Regions from separate parts of the Pseudomonas sp. GL_117 genome, predicted to be linked through region 2. Evidence: riboswitches for the same ligand, from Rfam matches in the RefSeq annotation. Region 2 holds a riboswitch; the other holds the start of a gene.
The links. A riboswitch is a leader RNA that binds a small molecule or an ion and turns the genes downstream of it on or off. The one in region 2 is predicted to bind cobalamin.
Positions count from the first base shown of each region.

Region 1 (7,309 bases), 1.8 Mb from region 2:
ACGCGCCGCAAACCGGCGGCACGGTGAAGCTGGACACCTTGTCCAAGGCGTATTGGCAGAATGCTTACCTGAGCGCCAAGCGCGTATTGCCAGGGAGTCTGGCACGTAATCCCTGAGCTGACAGAGATCTGAGTGTGGGAGCGGGCTTGCTCGCGAAGGCGCCGGATCAGACCACACATCTGTGACTGACACACCGCCTTCGCGAGCAAGCCCGCTCCCACATGGGGTTTGTGGTGGACTGAAGCCTACCTACTTAGCTGCTGAAACCCGCCACACCTTATTTCCCACGTCATCCGCCACCAGCAAATCCCCCTGCTGATCAATCACCACGCCCACCGGCCGGCCCATGGCTTTCTCGTCTTTGTCGAGGAACCCGGTCAGCACATCCACCGGCTGTCCCTTGGGCTGGCCAGCCTCGAACGGTACGAAGATCACCTTGTAACCACTGTGGGGCTTGCGATTCCACGAACCATGCTGGCCGATGAATGCGCCATTCGTGAAAGGGGCGGGCAATTTGCTGTTCTCGGCAAACGTCAGTCCCAGCGAGGCGGTATGCGGGCCTACGGCGTAGTCTGGTGCAATCGCCTTGGCCACCAGGTCGAGGTTTTGCGGATTGACTCGCACATCCACATGCTGCCCGTAGTAGCTGAACGGCCAGCCATAGAAGGCGCCATCCTGAACCGAGGTGATGTAGTCCGGCACCAGGTCGCTACCGATTTCATCGCGCTCGTTCACCGCCGTCCACAGCTTGCCGCTTTGTGGTTCCCAGGCCATGCCGTTAGGGTTGCGCAGGCCCGAAGCGAAAATGCGGTGCTGGCCGCTGGCGCGGTCCACTTCCCAGATCGCCGCCCGGCCTTCTTCTGCCTGTAGGCCGTTTTCCCCAACGTTGCTGTTGGAGCCTACGCTTACGTACAGCTTGCGGCCGTCTTTGCTCGCCACCACGTTCTTGGTCCAGTGGTGGTTGATGCTACCGCCGGGTAGGTCGACCACCTTGGTACCGGCTGCCTTGATCGCGGTTGCTCCCGGTTGGTAGGGGAAGCGCAGCAGCTTGTCCGAGTCCGCCACATACAGATCATTGCCCACCAGGGTCATGCCGAAGGGCGAATTGAGGTTTTCAAGAAATACTGTCCGGGTCTCGGCGATGCCATCGTGGTCGGCATCGCGCAGCAACGTGATGCGGTTCGGGCTAGGCACGCCCGCACCGGCTCGGCCCATGACCTTTTCCATCACCCAGCCACGAATGCCCTTTGAGTCATCGGGTTTGGGCGGCGCATTGGTTTCTGCCACCAGTACGTCGCCATTGGGCAGCACATACAGCCAGCGCGGGTGGTCCAGGCCCTCGGCAAACGCCGCCACCTGGGTGCCCGCGGCGGGAGTTGGCTTCGCACCCGCAGGCCACCCTACGGCTGGTGCGATGTTTACCGTGGGGATCAGGGTCTTGTTCGGCTCCGGTAGCTTGGGGGAAGGCCCGGTTCCGTCAGACACTTGCAAGGTCGAACTTTCACCGCAGGCGGCGAGGGCGCCTGCGAACATGATCAGTAGGGCAAGTCGGGTCTTGTGCATGTTTTTCTCCTGGGTACCTGCAAGGGTAGAGGCATGCAGCGGTCCGATGGTTCAAGTGCGAAGCCGGCTTTAATTGACGCTCCACCCCCAACCCTCTACCCTTCGCGACTTGTTCCAGGTGCTCTGTGACCCACGGGTCGACCGAGTGAAACAGGGAAGCCGGTGAGTGAGCGCACTTGTACACAGTGCTGCCGCGATCCCGGCGCTGCCCCCGCAACGGTAAATGAGTCAAGACCCTGCTTTCTGCCACTGTATCGCCCCGCGATATGGGAAGGCGCAGCGTCGGCGATCGCCACTCATGAGCCCGGAGACCGGCCTGAAACATCCAACAGCATCACGGTGGGCGATGCTTGGCTGTCTGTTTTGTCTTTTTCCTGCCCGCCGTTTTTTGTCCAGCCCCAACGGAGAGCTGCCATGACCGATTCCCCTGAACGCGACGAACGCCACCTGGCGCGCATGCTGCGCAAAAAAGCCGTGATCGACGAGCGCATCGCCAACTCGCCCAACGAATGCGGTTTGCTGCTGGTGCTCACCGGCAACGGCAAAGGCAAGAGCAGTTCTGCGTTCGGCATGCTGGCTCGGGCCATGGGCCACGGCATGCAGTGCGGTGTGGTGCAGTTCATCAAGGGGCGCAACAGCACGGGCGAAGAGCTGTTCTTCCGCCGCTTCCCTGAGCAAGTGCGTTTTCACGTCATGGGCGAAGGCTTCACCTGGGAAACCCAGGACCGCCAACGTGACATCGCCGCCGCCGAAGCCGCCTGGGCGGTGTCCCGCGAGCTGCTGCAAGATCCCGCCATCGGCCTTGTCGTCCTTGACGAACTGAACATCGCCCTCAAACACGGCTACCTCGATCTGGACCAAGTGCTCAGCGACCTGCAAGCCCGTCCGCCGATGCAACACGTGGTGGTCACCGGCCGTGGCGCCAAGCCCGAGCTGATCGAAATGGGCGACACCGTCACCGAAATGGGCATGCTCAAGCACGCGTTCCAGGCCGGTATCAAGGCACAGAAGGGCGTCGAACTTTGAATCAGCCCCGTCATTGCCCGGCCGTCTTGATCGCCGCACCGGCATCCGGCCAGGGCAAAACCACCGTCACCGCCGCGCTCGCCCGTTTGCACCGCAACCTGGGACGCAAGGTGCGCGTGTTCAAATGCGGGCCGGACTTTCTCGACCCGATGATCCATGAGCGCGCCAGCGGTGCGCCGGTGTATCAATTGGACATGTGGATGGTGGGAGAGCAGGAAAGTCGTCGCCTGTTGTGGGAAGCCGCCGGCGAGGCTGACCTGATCCTCATTGAAGGCGTGATGGGCCTGTTCGACGGCACGCCATCCAGCGCTGACCTGGCGCGCCACTTTGGCGTGCCGGTGCTCGGTGTGATCGACGGCACCGCCATGGCCCAGACCTTCGGCGCCCTCGCGCTGGGCCTGGCGCGTTATCAGCCGGACCTGCCGTTCGCCGGCGTGCTGGCCAACCGCGTAGGCACGCTGCGCCACGCACAATTGCTCGAAGGCAGTCTGACCGAAGGCCTGCGCTGGTACGGCGCGCTGTCCCGCGAGACCGGCATCGAATTGCCCAGCCGCCACCTGGGCCTGGTACAAGCCAGCGAACTGAATGACCTCGACCTGCGCCTCGACGCCGCCGCCCAAGCCCTGGGCAGCAGTTGCGAAGTCGCATTGCCGCCGCCGGTGACGTTCGCTGCGCCGCAGATCATTGAGGCCGAGCCGTTGCTCAACGGCGTGCGCATTGCCGTGGCTCGCGACGAAGCCTTCGCCTTCACCTACGGCGCCAGCCTCGACCTGTTGCGGGCGATGGGCGCCGAATTGCACTTCTTCTCGCCGATCCACGACCGCGAATTGCCTGACGCCGACAGCCTGTATCTGCCGGGTGGTTACCCGGAATTGCATCACCAGGCGCTGTCGGAAAACACCGCGATGCTCGATGCGATCCGTGCTCATCACGCTGCTGGCAAACCGCTGCTCGCCGAGTGCGGCGGCATGTTGTACCTGCTGGACTCGCTCACCGATGTCGACGGCCAGCGTGCCGAGTTGCTCGGTCTGCTGCAGGGCGATGCCGTGATGCAAAAGAAACTGGCCGCCCTGGCCCTGCAAAATGTCGAACTGCCGGAAGGCACATTGCGCGGTCACACCTATCACCACTCCCTGACCAGCACCGACTGCACGCCGATTGCCCGTGGCGTGAGCCCCAACGGTGGGCGTGGTGCCGAGGCGGTTTTCCGACAGGGGCGGATGACGGCTTCCTACGTGCACTTTTATTTTCCGTCGAATCCGGCGGCGGTGGCGGCACTGTTTGCGCCGGACCGGGAGGGTGCCATCGCAGGCAAGCCCGCTCCCACAGGGGATCGCGTCGAAACCCAATCCAATGTGGGAGCGGGCTTGCCCGCGAAGAGGCCATGACCGACAACGCCTTCCCTGAGGCCGACCGCCAGGCCGTCTACCGCGCCATCGCCGAACGCCGCGACATGCGCCACTTCAGCGGCGGCACCGTCGCGCCTGAACTGCTGCAGCGCCTGCTCCAGGCCGCACACCAGGCGCCCAGCGTCGGCCTGATGCAACCCTGGCGCTTCATCCGTATCAGTGACCGCCAACTGCGTGGGCAAATCCAGCAACTGGTGGAAGAAGAACGCATCCGCACCGCCGAAGCCCTGGGCGAGCGCTCCGACGAATTCATGAAGCTCAAGGTCGAAGGCATCCACGATTGCGCCGAGGTATTGGTAGCAGCGCTGATGGACGACCGCGAGCGCCACATCTTCGGTCGTCGCACCTTGCCGGAAATGGACATGGCCTCGCTGTCCTGTGCAATCCAGAACCTGTGGCTGGCTGCCCGCGTCGAAGGCCTGGGCATGGGCTGGGTCTCGCTGTTCGAGCCCCAGGCCCTGGCCGACCTGCTGGGCCTGCCGCCCGGCGCCAAACCCCTGGCTGTGCTGTGCCTGGGCCCGGTCGCTGCGTTCTACCCGGCACCGATGTTGCAACTCGAAGGCTGGACCGAGCCGCGGCCGCTGAGTGACATGCTGTACGAAAATTCTTGGGGAGTGAGTCAATGAGTGTGGCCTTGCTGTGTGTCGCCGCAGTCGCGCTGGATGCGCTGCTGGGCGAACCCAGGCGCTGGCATCCGCTGGTGGCGTTCGGCAATTTCGCCGGGCGCATCGAGCAACGCTTCAACAGCGGTGGCCGGGGCTGGCGCAGCCATGGCGTGACCGCGTGGTTTATCGCCGTGGTGCCGTTGACCCTGCTGGCCACCGCTTTGTCGTGGGCACCGTATATCGGCTGGATCTTGGAGATCCTGGCGTTGTACTGCGCCCTCGGCATGCGCAGCCTTGGCGAGCATGTGATCCCGGTCGCCCAGGCGCTGCGCAGTGATGACCTGGACGAAGCGCGAAAGCGTGTGAGTTACCTTGTCAGCCGTCAGACCAGCGAACTGGACCGTACCGAAGTCGCCCGCGCCGCCACCGAGTCGGTACTGGAGAACGGCAGCGACGCGGTATTCGCCGCGCTGTTCTGGTTTGTCGTTGCCGGTGTGCCGGGCGTGGTGCTGTACCGCCTGAGCAACACCCTCGACGCCATGTGGGGCTATCGCAACGAACGTTTCGAGCGTTTCGGTTGGGCGGCGGCCAAGATCGACGACGTTCTGAACTATATTCCTGCGCGCCTGGTGGCATTGACCTACGCGCTGCTGGGCAAAACCCGCCTGGCGTTGAAGTGCTGGCGTACCCAGGGCCCAACGTGGGACAGCCCCAACGCCGGCCCGGTGATGGCGGCCGGCGCTGGTGCGCTGGGTGTCGAATTGGGCGGCGCCGCGATTTATCACGGCGAAGTACATCAACGCCCGCAACTGGGCGAAGGCCCGGCGGCGGATGCGGACTCCATCGACCGAGGCTGGCAACTGGTGCAGCGCGGCGTATGGTTGTGGCTGCTGATCCTATGCGCGGGGGCGCAATTTTATGCTTGAGCACGGTGGCCGGCTGCGCAAGGCAGCGATTCAATACGGGATTGCCGAGGCCGATTGGCTCGACCTGTCCAGCGGCCTCGCGCCGTGGCCGTGGGCGATCCCGGAAATTCCGCTGCGGGCCTGGGCACGCTTGCCGGAAACCGACGACGGCCTGGAACGCGCCGCCAGCGAATATTACGGCGCCGCCCATTTGCTGCCGGTGCCGGGCTCCCAGGCGGCGATCCAACTGTTGCCGCGCTTGCGGCGGGCGGGCAAGGTCGGCGTGCTGTCGCCGTGCTATGCCGAACACGCCGAAGCCTGGCGCCGCGCCGGTTATGTGGTGCGCGAAGTGCTGGAGCAGGAAGTGGACTTCTTTCTCGACAACCTCGACGTGCTGGTGGTGGTCAACCCGAACAATCCCACCGGCCTCAGCCTGAGTCCGCAACGCCTGCTGGACTGGCATGCGCGGCTGGCGCAGCGGGGCGGCTGGCTGGTGGTGGATGAAGCCTTCATGGACGTCACGCCGCACCTGAGCCTGGCGAGCCAGGCCCATCAGGTCGGGTTGATTGTGTTGCGCTCGTTCGGCAAGTTCTTTGGACTGGCCGGTGTGCGCCTCGGTTTTGTCCTGGCCGAGCGCAAGTTGCTCAGGCTGCTTGCCGAACAGGTGGGACCCTGGGCCGTCAGCGGCCCCACCCGCGTGCTGGGCCAAGTCTGCCTGGCGGATACGGCCGGGCACACGCGCCAGCGCGAGCGCTGTATCGAGGCCAGCCAGCGGCTGTTCGACCTGCTTGAGCGCCACGGCTTCCAACCCCACGGCGGCTGTGCCTTGTTCCAATGGCTGATCACCCCGCATGCCGAGCGCATGCACGAATTCATGGCCCAGCGCGGCATCTTGCTGCGCCTGTTCGTTCACGACAGCAGCCTGCGTTTTGGCTTGCCTGATAGCGCCGCCGATTGGCTGCGCCTTGACGAAGCGCTGACGGCCTACAAGGACGCTGCATGAGTACGCTGATGGTGCAAGGCACCACCTCCGATGCCGGCAAGAGCACCCTGGTCACCGCACTGTGCCGTTGGCTGGTCCGCCAGGGCGTGGCCGTGGCGCCGTTCAAGCCGCAGAACATGGCCCTCAACAGCGCCGTGACGGCCGAAGGTGGCGAGATCGGCCGCGCCCAAGCCGTGCAGGCCCAGGCTGCCAACCTGGCGCCCCATACCGACATGAACCCGGTGCTGCTCAAGCCCAACAGTGACACCGGTTCCCAGGTGATCATCCACGGCCGTGCCGTCACCAGTATGAACGCCGTGGCCTATCACGATTACAAAGCCATCGCGATGCAAGCCGTGCTGGCCTCCCATGCACGCCTGAGCGATGCCTATCCGGTGGTGATGGTGGAGGGCGCGGGCTCCCCGGCGGAGATCAACCTGCGCGCCAACGACATCGCCAACATGGGCTTCGCCGAAGCCGTGGATTGCCCGGTGCTGCTGATCGCCGACATCAATCGTGGCGGCGTATTCGCGCACCTGGTTGGCACCCTGGAATTGCTGTCGCCGAGCGAACAGGCGCGGGTCAAAGGCTTCATCATCAACCGTTTTCGCGGCGATATTGCGTTGTTGCAACCCGGCCTGGATTGGCTGCAAGCGCGCACCGGCAAGCCTGTGGTGGGCGTACTGCCCTACGTGATGGACCTGCACCTGGAAGCCGAAGACGGCATCGACAAGCGCCAGATCGACAAGGCCGCCCAAGTGCTCAAGGTGGTGGTGCCGGTGTTGCCGCGCATCAGCAACCACACGGATTTCGACCCGC
Region 1 covers NZ_CM174418.1:4,431,384-4,438,692, reverse strand. Annotated here, with positions in the region: gene AC3ISR_RS20115 (C40 family peptidase) at 1-116, shown strand, start outside; gene AC3ISR_RS20110 (PQQ-dependent sugar dehydrogenase) at 250-1,563, opposite strand; cobalamin riboswitch at 1,663-1,897, shown strand; gene cobO (cob(I)yrinic acid a,c-diamide adenosyltransferase) at 1,978-2,589, shown strand; gene AC3ISR_RS20100 (cobyrinic acid a,c-diamide synthase CobB) at 2,586-3,977, shown strand; gene bluB (5,6-dimethylbenzimidazole synthase) at 3,974-4,624, shown strand; gene cbiB (adenosylcobinamide-phosphate synthase CbiB) at 4,621-5,529, shown strand; gene cobD (threonine-phosphate decarboxylase CobD) at 5,522-6,511, shown strand; gene AC3ISR_RS20080 (cobyric acid synthase) at 6,508-7,309, shown strand, end outside.
Region 1: linked by a shared signal. The riboswitch ahead of cobO (cob(I)yrinic acid a,c-diamide adenosyltransferase) and the one ahead of cobW (cobalamin biosynthesis protein CobW) in region 2 are both predicted to bind cobalamin.

Region 2 (7,309 bases):
GCCGTTCCACTCGGAGGCAATTCGTCGGGCAGCGGATACCCTTCGGCTTGCAGGGCACGCAGGATGTTCAGCGCCGCCGCCGGTGTGTCCAGACCAACGCCGTTGCCGATACGGCCGTCGCGGGTCGGGTAGTTGGCGAGGATCAGCGCGATGCGTTTCTGCGCATTCGGTACCCGTGCCAATTCGACCCAACGGCGCGCCAGTTCGGCAACAAAATCCATGCGCTCGGGCGCGGCGCGGTAACACACCACATCCGACTGGCTGCGCTCACTGCGCCAGGCCAGATCCTTGAAGCTGATCGGCCGGCTGATGATGCGCCCGTCCAGCTCCGGCAAGGCAATATGCATCGCCAAGTCGCGCGGGCCCAGGCCTTGTTCACTGGCCTGCCAGCCCGGCTCGTTGTCTTGGGCGCAAATCGCCTGGATCACCGGGATATTGCGGCGAAACGGGCGCAAATGCGGCGCTTCCGGGCTGGATTGGGCAAACCCGGTGGTGTTCAGGATCAGCCCCGCGCCGACCTCATCGAGCAGGTCCTCGACGACCGTCAGGCAGCCGGGCTCTTTCAAACTGGCCACCGCTATCGGCAACGGGTTCAGGCCCGCAGCCTGCAAGCGTTGGCAAAACACATCGATAAAACCGGTATTGGCCGCCTGCAAGTGAGAGCGGTAGAACAGCACCGCCGCCACCGGAAACTCGGCCTGCCAATCCGCCTGCCAGTCATTCAAGCGGGGGTTGGCTTTGTGCGGGTGATAAATCGCCGTGCGCGGCAGGGTTTGCGGCTCGGCCCAGGCATAGTCGCGCCCCAGGTAAGCGCTGGCCAGGCAGCGATAGAAATCCAGCGCATTGCCCAAGCCACCCTGGCGCAGGAAGTGCCACAGGCGATCACGTTCTTGTGCGCCAACGGTGCTCAAACCGCTGAGTTCCGGGTCGGGACGATCGTCGCCCGGCACCAGGATCAGTTGTACACCGCGTTCGGCCAGCTCCACCAGACGCTCGATGCCGTAACGCCAATAGCCGATGCCACCATGCAGCGAGATCAGGATGACCTTGGCGTGGCGCAACACCTCGTCGACATACAGGTCGACCGAGGCGTGGTTCTGCACCTGCATGGGGTTGGCCAGGCGCAGGCTCGGGTAATCGTCGGGCAACTGCTGGGCCGCTTCGGCCAGCAGCGCCAGGCTGGAGTCGCCGCTGCACAGGATCACCAGTTCAGCGGGGGTTTGGCCAAGGTCGGCAATATTGTCGTCCGAGACGAAACCACCGGGCTGGGTCCTGAGCAGGTGCATGGGTTAAACGCTGAGCGCAGCGCGCAGTTGCGCTTCGAGGCCCGCCGCATCGAGGTCCTGACCGATCAGTACCAGACGTGTGATGCGTGCTTCGTCGGCCGCCCAGGCGCGATCGAAGTGCTTATCGAAACGCGTGCCTACGCCCTGGATCAGCAGGCGCATCGGCTTGTTCGGGATCGCGGCGAAGCCTTTGACGCGCAGGATGCTGTGTTGCACCACCAGCTGGGTCAGGGCGTCGAGCAAAAGCGCCTCGTCGGCTTGCGGCAGGTCGATGGAAATCGAGTCGAAGGCGTCGTGGTCGTGGTCGTCTTCACCTTCGTGGTGATGATCGTGATGGCTGTGGCGAGCGTCGATATGCTCTTCGGAGCCCGCGCCCAGGCCAATCAACACGTCCAGCGGCAGACGGCCGCTGCTGGCTTCGACGATCTTCACGGCCGGCGGCAGCTCTTCGGCGACTTCCAGGCGCACACGGGCCAGGTCTTCCGGGCTGATCAGGTCGGATTTGTTGAGGATCACCAAGTCGGCGCTGGCCAGTTGGTCGGCGAACAACTCGTGCAGCGGCGATTCGTGGTCCAGGTTCGGGTCGAGTTTGCGCTGGGCGTCGACTTGGTCCGGGAATGCGGCGAAGGTGCCGGCGGCCACGGCTGGGCTATCGACCACGGTGATCACCGCGTCAACCGTGCAGGCGCTACGGATTTCCGGCCATTGGAAGGCTTGTACCAGGGGTTTTGGCAAAGCCAGGCCAGAGGTTTCAATGAGGATATGGTCGAGGTCGCCGCGCCGGGCAACCAGCTCGCGCATCACCGGGAAGAACTCTTCCTGCACGGTGCAGCACAGGCAGCCGTTGGCCAGCTCGTAGACACGGCCGTTGGCTTCTTCTTCGGTGCAACCGATGGAGCACTGCTTGAGGATTTCACCGTCAATGCCCAACTCGCCGAATTCGTTGACGATCACGGCGATGCGACGGCCCTGGGCGTTGTCGAGCATATGGCGCAGCAAGGTGGTCTTGCCCGAGCCAAGAAAGCCGGTAACGATGGTGACGGGGAGTTTGGCCAGTGTTTTCATCGGATGCCCTTGGGGGCGGGCATACGGGACGATAGGCCCTGCGACAGTGCGCAGCAGCGGATTTCGTCACCGGATCACCCCGCCCGGTTGAATTGAAAAATCGATTGCGAGGCAGGTCTCCTGGCTTGGGGCTTGCAGATCTTGCGACCGGCGCTGGCTGCGCCTTCCCGCCTTGTCGGCAGTGGCGTGGCAGTCAACTGGACCCTTTACAGTTGCGGGGGCAGCCGCGGCTTGAACCGCGTTCCCTTCTTAGCTTCGGCCTGGGCCGAAGAACCTCGAGGGTGCAAGGCTACGCAGTGCTTGGGGGATGGTCAATGATGGGGTTGGGTTCGTGTACATATCCGATATTTAGGTAACGGCGACTCCTTACGGCAGCTCACTTTAGGAAAGAGCCCAAAAGTAACCAAAGGGCTCTTGCCCCAATACTCGGCACCTCGCCCAGGCTCGGTGTGCCCTTAATCCGACATGGATTTGGGCGGCCTGACAGCCGGCCTGATCGAGAAAGCGGGCGGGCTCCCCTGTGGGAGCTGGCTTGCCTGCGATGGCATCAACTGGGTGCGCCTGATGTACCGAGGCGCCTGCATCGCAGGCCAGCCAGCTCCCAAAGTCGAGGGTGAACACCATAAAAAACACCGGTCGGCTCCAAGGCCGCCGCGCTCTGGCTTTTGATCTCACTTGCCCCGTTAAACACGCTGGCCGAACGCAGGCTTGAATCCGTGGGCAACCCGGCAGGACGCCGGGTTAGCCGTCCTGGGCCAGGGATGGCCGATGACGGCGGCCCACGGATTCAAGCCGGAGTGAGGGCACACCGAGCCTGGGCGAGGTGCCGAGTGTTGGGGCAAGAGCCCTTTGGTTACTTTGGGGCTTTTCCAAAGTGACCCGCTGTAAGAGCGGAACCATAAGCCGCCGTTACCGAAGAAACGGATATGTACCCCACCACCACCACCACCACCACCACCACCACCACCACCACCACCACCACCACCACCAAAAACCACATCCCAATTGACTCCCCTCCCACCCCCATGCTCTCCTACACATCTTGTTTCGGGTGCCCTGCAAAGGGTGAAACGGGAAACCGGTGACTCATGTGCGCATGACAGTCCGGTGCTGCCCCCGCAACGGTAAGCGAGCGAAACGTCATATCCACTGTGCCCAAGGCATGGGAAGGCGACGTTTTCAGGCATTGAGCCCCTCGCAAGCCCGGAGACCGGCCCGAAAAAATCAGATAACAAACCCGCGGTGGGCGGGCGCTGTTCAGAACCCTGCGTGCCTGGCTCGCGGGGTTTTCATGCGCTCGTTTCACCCAGACACCTGAAAGGGACGCGCCATGTCGATCATCAGCAGCACCTCGCACTCCGCCAGCCGCACTTCTACCCTGAGCCAACGCCTGACCGCCGCCATCGGTGCGTCGATCCTCGGCGCGTGCCTGGTGTATTTCGCCGGTTTCTCGCATATCGAGGCGGTGCACAACGCTGCCCACGATACCCGCCACAGCGCCGCGTTCCCGTGCCATTGAGACCTGCCGAAATGATCAAGCGTATTGCGCAAACCGCAGGGTTCAGCGGACTTTTGGCCGCCCTGCTGCTGACCCTGCTGCAAAGCTTCTGGGTCGCCCCGCTGATTTTGCAGGCGGAAACCTTTGAAAAAGCCCCTGCCGAGGTGATGCACGAGCATACCGCCGGCACCGCTGCCCATACCCACGACGCCGAAGCCTGGGAGCCGGAAAACGGCTGGCAGCGCGTGCTCTCTACCACAGGTGGCAACCTGGTAGTGGCAATCGGTTTCGCACTGATGCTCGCCGGCCTGTACACCCTGCGCGCGCCAACCCGCACCGCCCAAGGGCTGCTGTGGGGGCTGGCTGGTTACGCGACCTTCGTACTGGCGCCGACCCTGGGGCTGCCGCCTGAGCTGCCGGGCACGGCTGCCGCCGACCTCGCACTGCGCCAGACGTGGTGGATCGGTACCGCAGCGTCCACCGCGGCCGGTATCGCGCTGATCGTATTCGGTCGCAACTGGCTGCTCAAAGCACTGGGGGCGGCAATCCTGGTGGTTCCCCACGTGATTGGCGCACCGCAACCGCAGGTGCATTCGATGCTGGCCCCAGAAGCGCTGGAAGCGCAGTTCAAGATCGCATCGCAGTTGACCAACGTGGCGTTCTGGCTGGCCCTGGGCCTGATCAGCGCCTGGCTGTTCCGCCGCAACCGTGACGATCAATACTCGGCATGACCCTGGTGGCCGGCCTGGGCTGCCAGCGGGGTTGTGATGTTCACACCCTGCTGAGCCTGTTCGACGCCGCCCTCGCCGAGGGTGGTATCGAGCGCCGGCACGTTACGGCCTTGGCGAGTATTGATCGCAAACGCGATGAACCCGGATTACTCGCCCTGGCCGCGCTGCTGAATCTGCCACTGCACTGCTTCAGCGCGGCCGGGCTAGGGGCTTATGCCGACCGCCTGAGCCACAGATCCGCTGTCGCTTTCGCCCATACCGGCTGCTACGGCATCGCCGAAAGCGCCGCCCTGGCACTGGCCGAGCACCTCACTGGCGCCCCTGCGCGCCTGCTGATCACCCGCAAAAAAACCGCCCAGGCCACCTTTGCGTTGGCTTGCGCCGACTAAAATCCCGATAATCGCCCTTCCCGATCATGAGCAATCTTCATGCTCGCCCGCTTTTCAACAGGAATTCCCCATGACCGTCTACTTCATCGGCGCAGGCCCCGGCGACCCGGAATTGATCACCGTAAAAGGCCAGCGGCTGATCCGCAGTTGCCCGGTGATCATCTATGCCGGCTCCCTGGTGCCAGCGGCGGTTTTGGAAGGTCACCAGGCAGGAATCGTCGTCAACAGCGCTGAGTTGCATCTGGAACAGATCATCGAACTGATCAAAACCGCCCACGCCAAAGGCCAGGATGTGGCACGCGTGCACTCCGGCGATCCGAGCCTGTATGGCGCGATTGGCGAGCAGATCCGCTGTTTGCGCGAGCTGGGCATCCCTTTCCAGATCATCCCTGGCGTCACCGCCGTGGCCGCCTGCGCGGCGCTACTGGAGACCGAGCTGACCCTTCCGGACATCGCCCAGAGCGTCATCCTGACCCGCTATGCGGATAAGACCAGCATGCCCCCCGGCGAGGACTTCGACAGCCTGGCGCGGCACGGCACGACCATGGCGATTCACCTGGGGGTCAACCATCTGGAGAAAATCGTCGCTGAACTGCTGCCGCACTATGGCGCAGACTGCCCGATTGCGGTGGTGCACCGGGCGACGTGGCCGGATCAGGATTGGGCGGTCGGGACCTTGAGTGATATTGCCGAGAAGGTCGCAGCCAAGGGGTTTCGGCGTACCGCGCTGATTGTGGTGGGTCGGGTGTTGGCCAGTGACAGTTTCAGCGAGTCGTCGCTGTACCGGGCTGGCCACGCACACCTTTACCGCCCTTGAAGGAATGCGGGCAAGCCCACTCCCACACTTAAACCCATTTGTTAGAAAAACAGCGTAAGGCGTTGAAAAGCATGCATAAAAAAAACGGCACTCACGGGGCGCCGTTTTTTCTTCGCAGTGAACACCTTACTCAGTAGTAGGCGTTTTCTTTCTGCGTGTGGTCGGTCACGTCACGGACACCTTTAAGCTCTGGAATACGCTCCAGCAGGGTGCGCTCGATACCTTCGCGCAGGGTCACGTCCGCCTGGCCGCAGCCCTGGCAACCACCACCAAACTTGAGCACCGCGATGCCGTCGTCCACGACATCGATCAGGCTGACCTGGCCGCCGTGGCTGGCCAGCCCCGGGTTGATCTCGGTCTGCAGGTAGTAGTTGATACGCTCGTTCACCGGGCTGTCAGCGTTGACATTTGGCACCTTGGCGTTGGGCGCTTTGATGGTCAATTGGCCGCCCATGCGATCGGTGGCGTAGTCGACTACCGCGTCGTCGAGGAAGGCTTCGCTGAAGGCGTCGATATACGCGGTAAAGCTTTTCAGCCCCAGCGCGGTGTCTTCAGGCTTCTCTTCACCTGGCTTGCAGTAGGCAATGCACGTCTCGGCGTACTGGGTGCCAGGCTGGGTGATAAAGACGCGGATACCGATACCCGGGGTGTTCTGCTTGGACAGCAGGTCAGCCAGGTAATCGTGGGCGGCGTCGGTAATGGTTATGGCAGTCATGGAAACTCCTCACAGGCTTGCCGGCAGTTTACGCCAAAATATTACGCAGGTACAAAGTCCTAGTATTTTTGTCGGGAAAGGATGGGCGGCTGATCAATGCCCAACCACTGCTTGAGCCTGCTGTACGCCGCTTTTTCCAGCCAGTGGTAGCTGCCAAATGAGGCGAACGCCGTCACCAGGATGCAAACCGGCAGCATCACGTAGGGATCAACGCCCGTGCGCTCGGCAAACCATCGCCCGGCGCACAGCACCATGGTGTGGAGCAAATACACCGAGTAGGAGCAATCTCCGAGCATCTTCAAGACACGCGAATGACGAAAAAAAGGCTCCAGCGTGACAAAGCAGATGACCAATATCGCGCTGGGCACCCCCCACTCCAGCGCGCGCGGAACGTCCGCGCCGTGATAAATCGCGGCCAAGGCCGCCACGATACCCAGCAACGGCAACCACGCCGGGGCTCGGCACAGGCCACGGTGATACAGCATGCCGATGACGATGCCCATCAGGAATTCGACGACAATGTCGTTGCGGTAAAAACCGCCAAACAGGTCAAAGGCGGGGCTGATGACGCCACACACCAGGTACAGCAGTGTGGCGACTATCCACAACCGGTAAGCCCTGCGAAAACACAAGGTCAGGGCGAACAGCCCATAAAACAGCATCTCGAAGTTAAGGGTCCAGCCGACATCCACTAGCGGATAACGCCCAAAGCCGCCGGGGTGTTCCGCCGGAATAAACAGCAGCGACTGCAGCACATGGCTGGGCACCACATACGTTTCTGGAAACATCGAAGGCACCGTCATGACCA
Region 2 covers NZ_CM174418.1:2,662,986-2,670,294, reverse strand. Annotated here, with positions in the region: gene cobN (cobaltochelatase subunit CobN) at 1-1,286, opposite strand, end outside; gene cobW (cobalamin biosynthesis protein CobW) at 1,290-2,351, opposite strand; cobalamin riboswitch at 2,445-2,644, opposite strand; gene AC3ISR_RS12005 (hypothetical protein) at 3,205-3,351, opposite strand; cobalamin riboswitch at 3,384-3,584, shown strand; gene AC3ISR_RS12000 (CbtB domain-containing protein) at 3,682-3,870, shown strand; gene AC3ISR_RS11995 (CbtA family protein) at 3,882-4,580, shown strand; gene AC3ISR_RS11990 (cobalamin biosynthesis protein) at 4,577-4,969, shown strand; gene cobM (precorrin-4 C(11)-methyltransferase) at 5,040-5,786, shown strand; gene nfuA (Fe-S biogenesis protein NfuA) at 5,917-6,501, opposite strand; gene AC3ISR_RS11975 (acyltransferase family protein) at 6,561-7,309, opposite strand, start outside.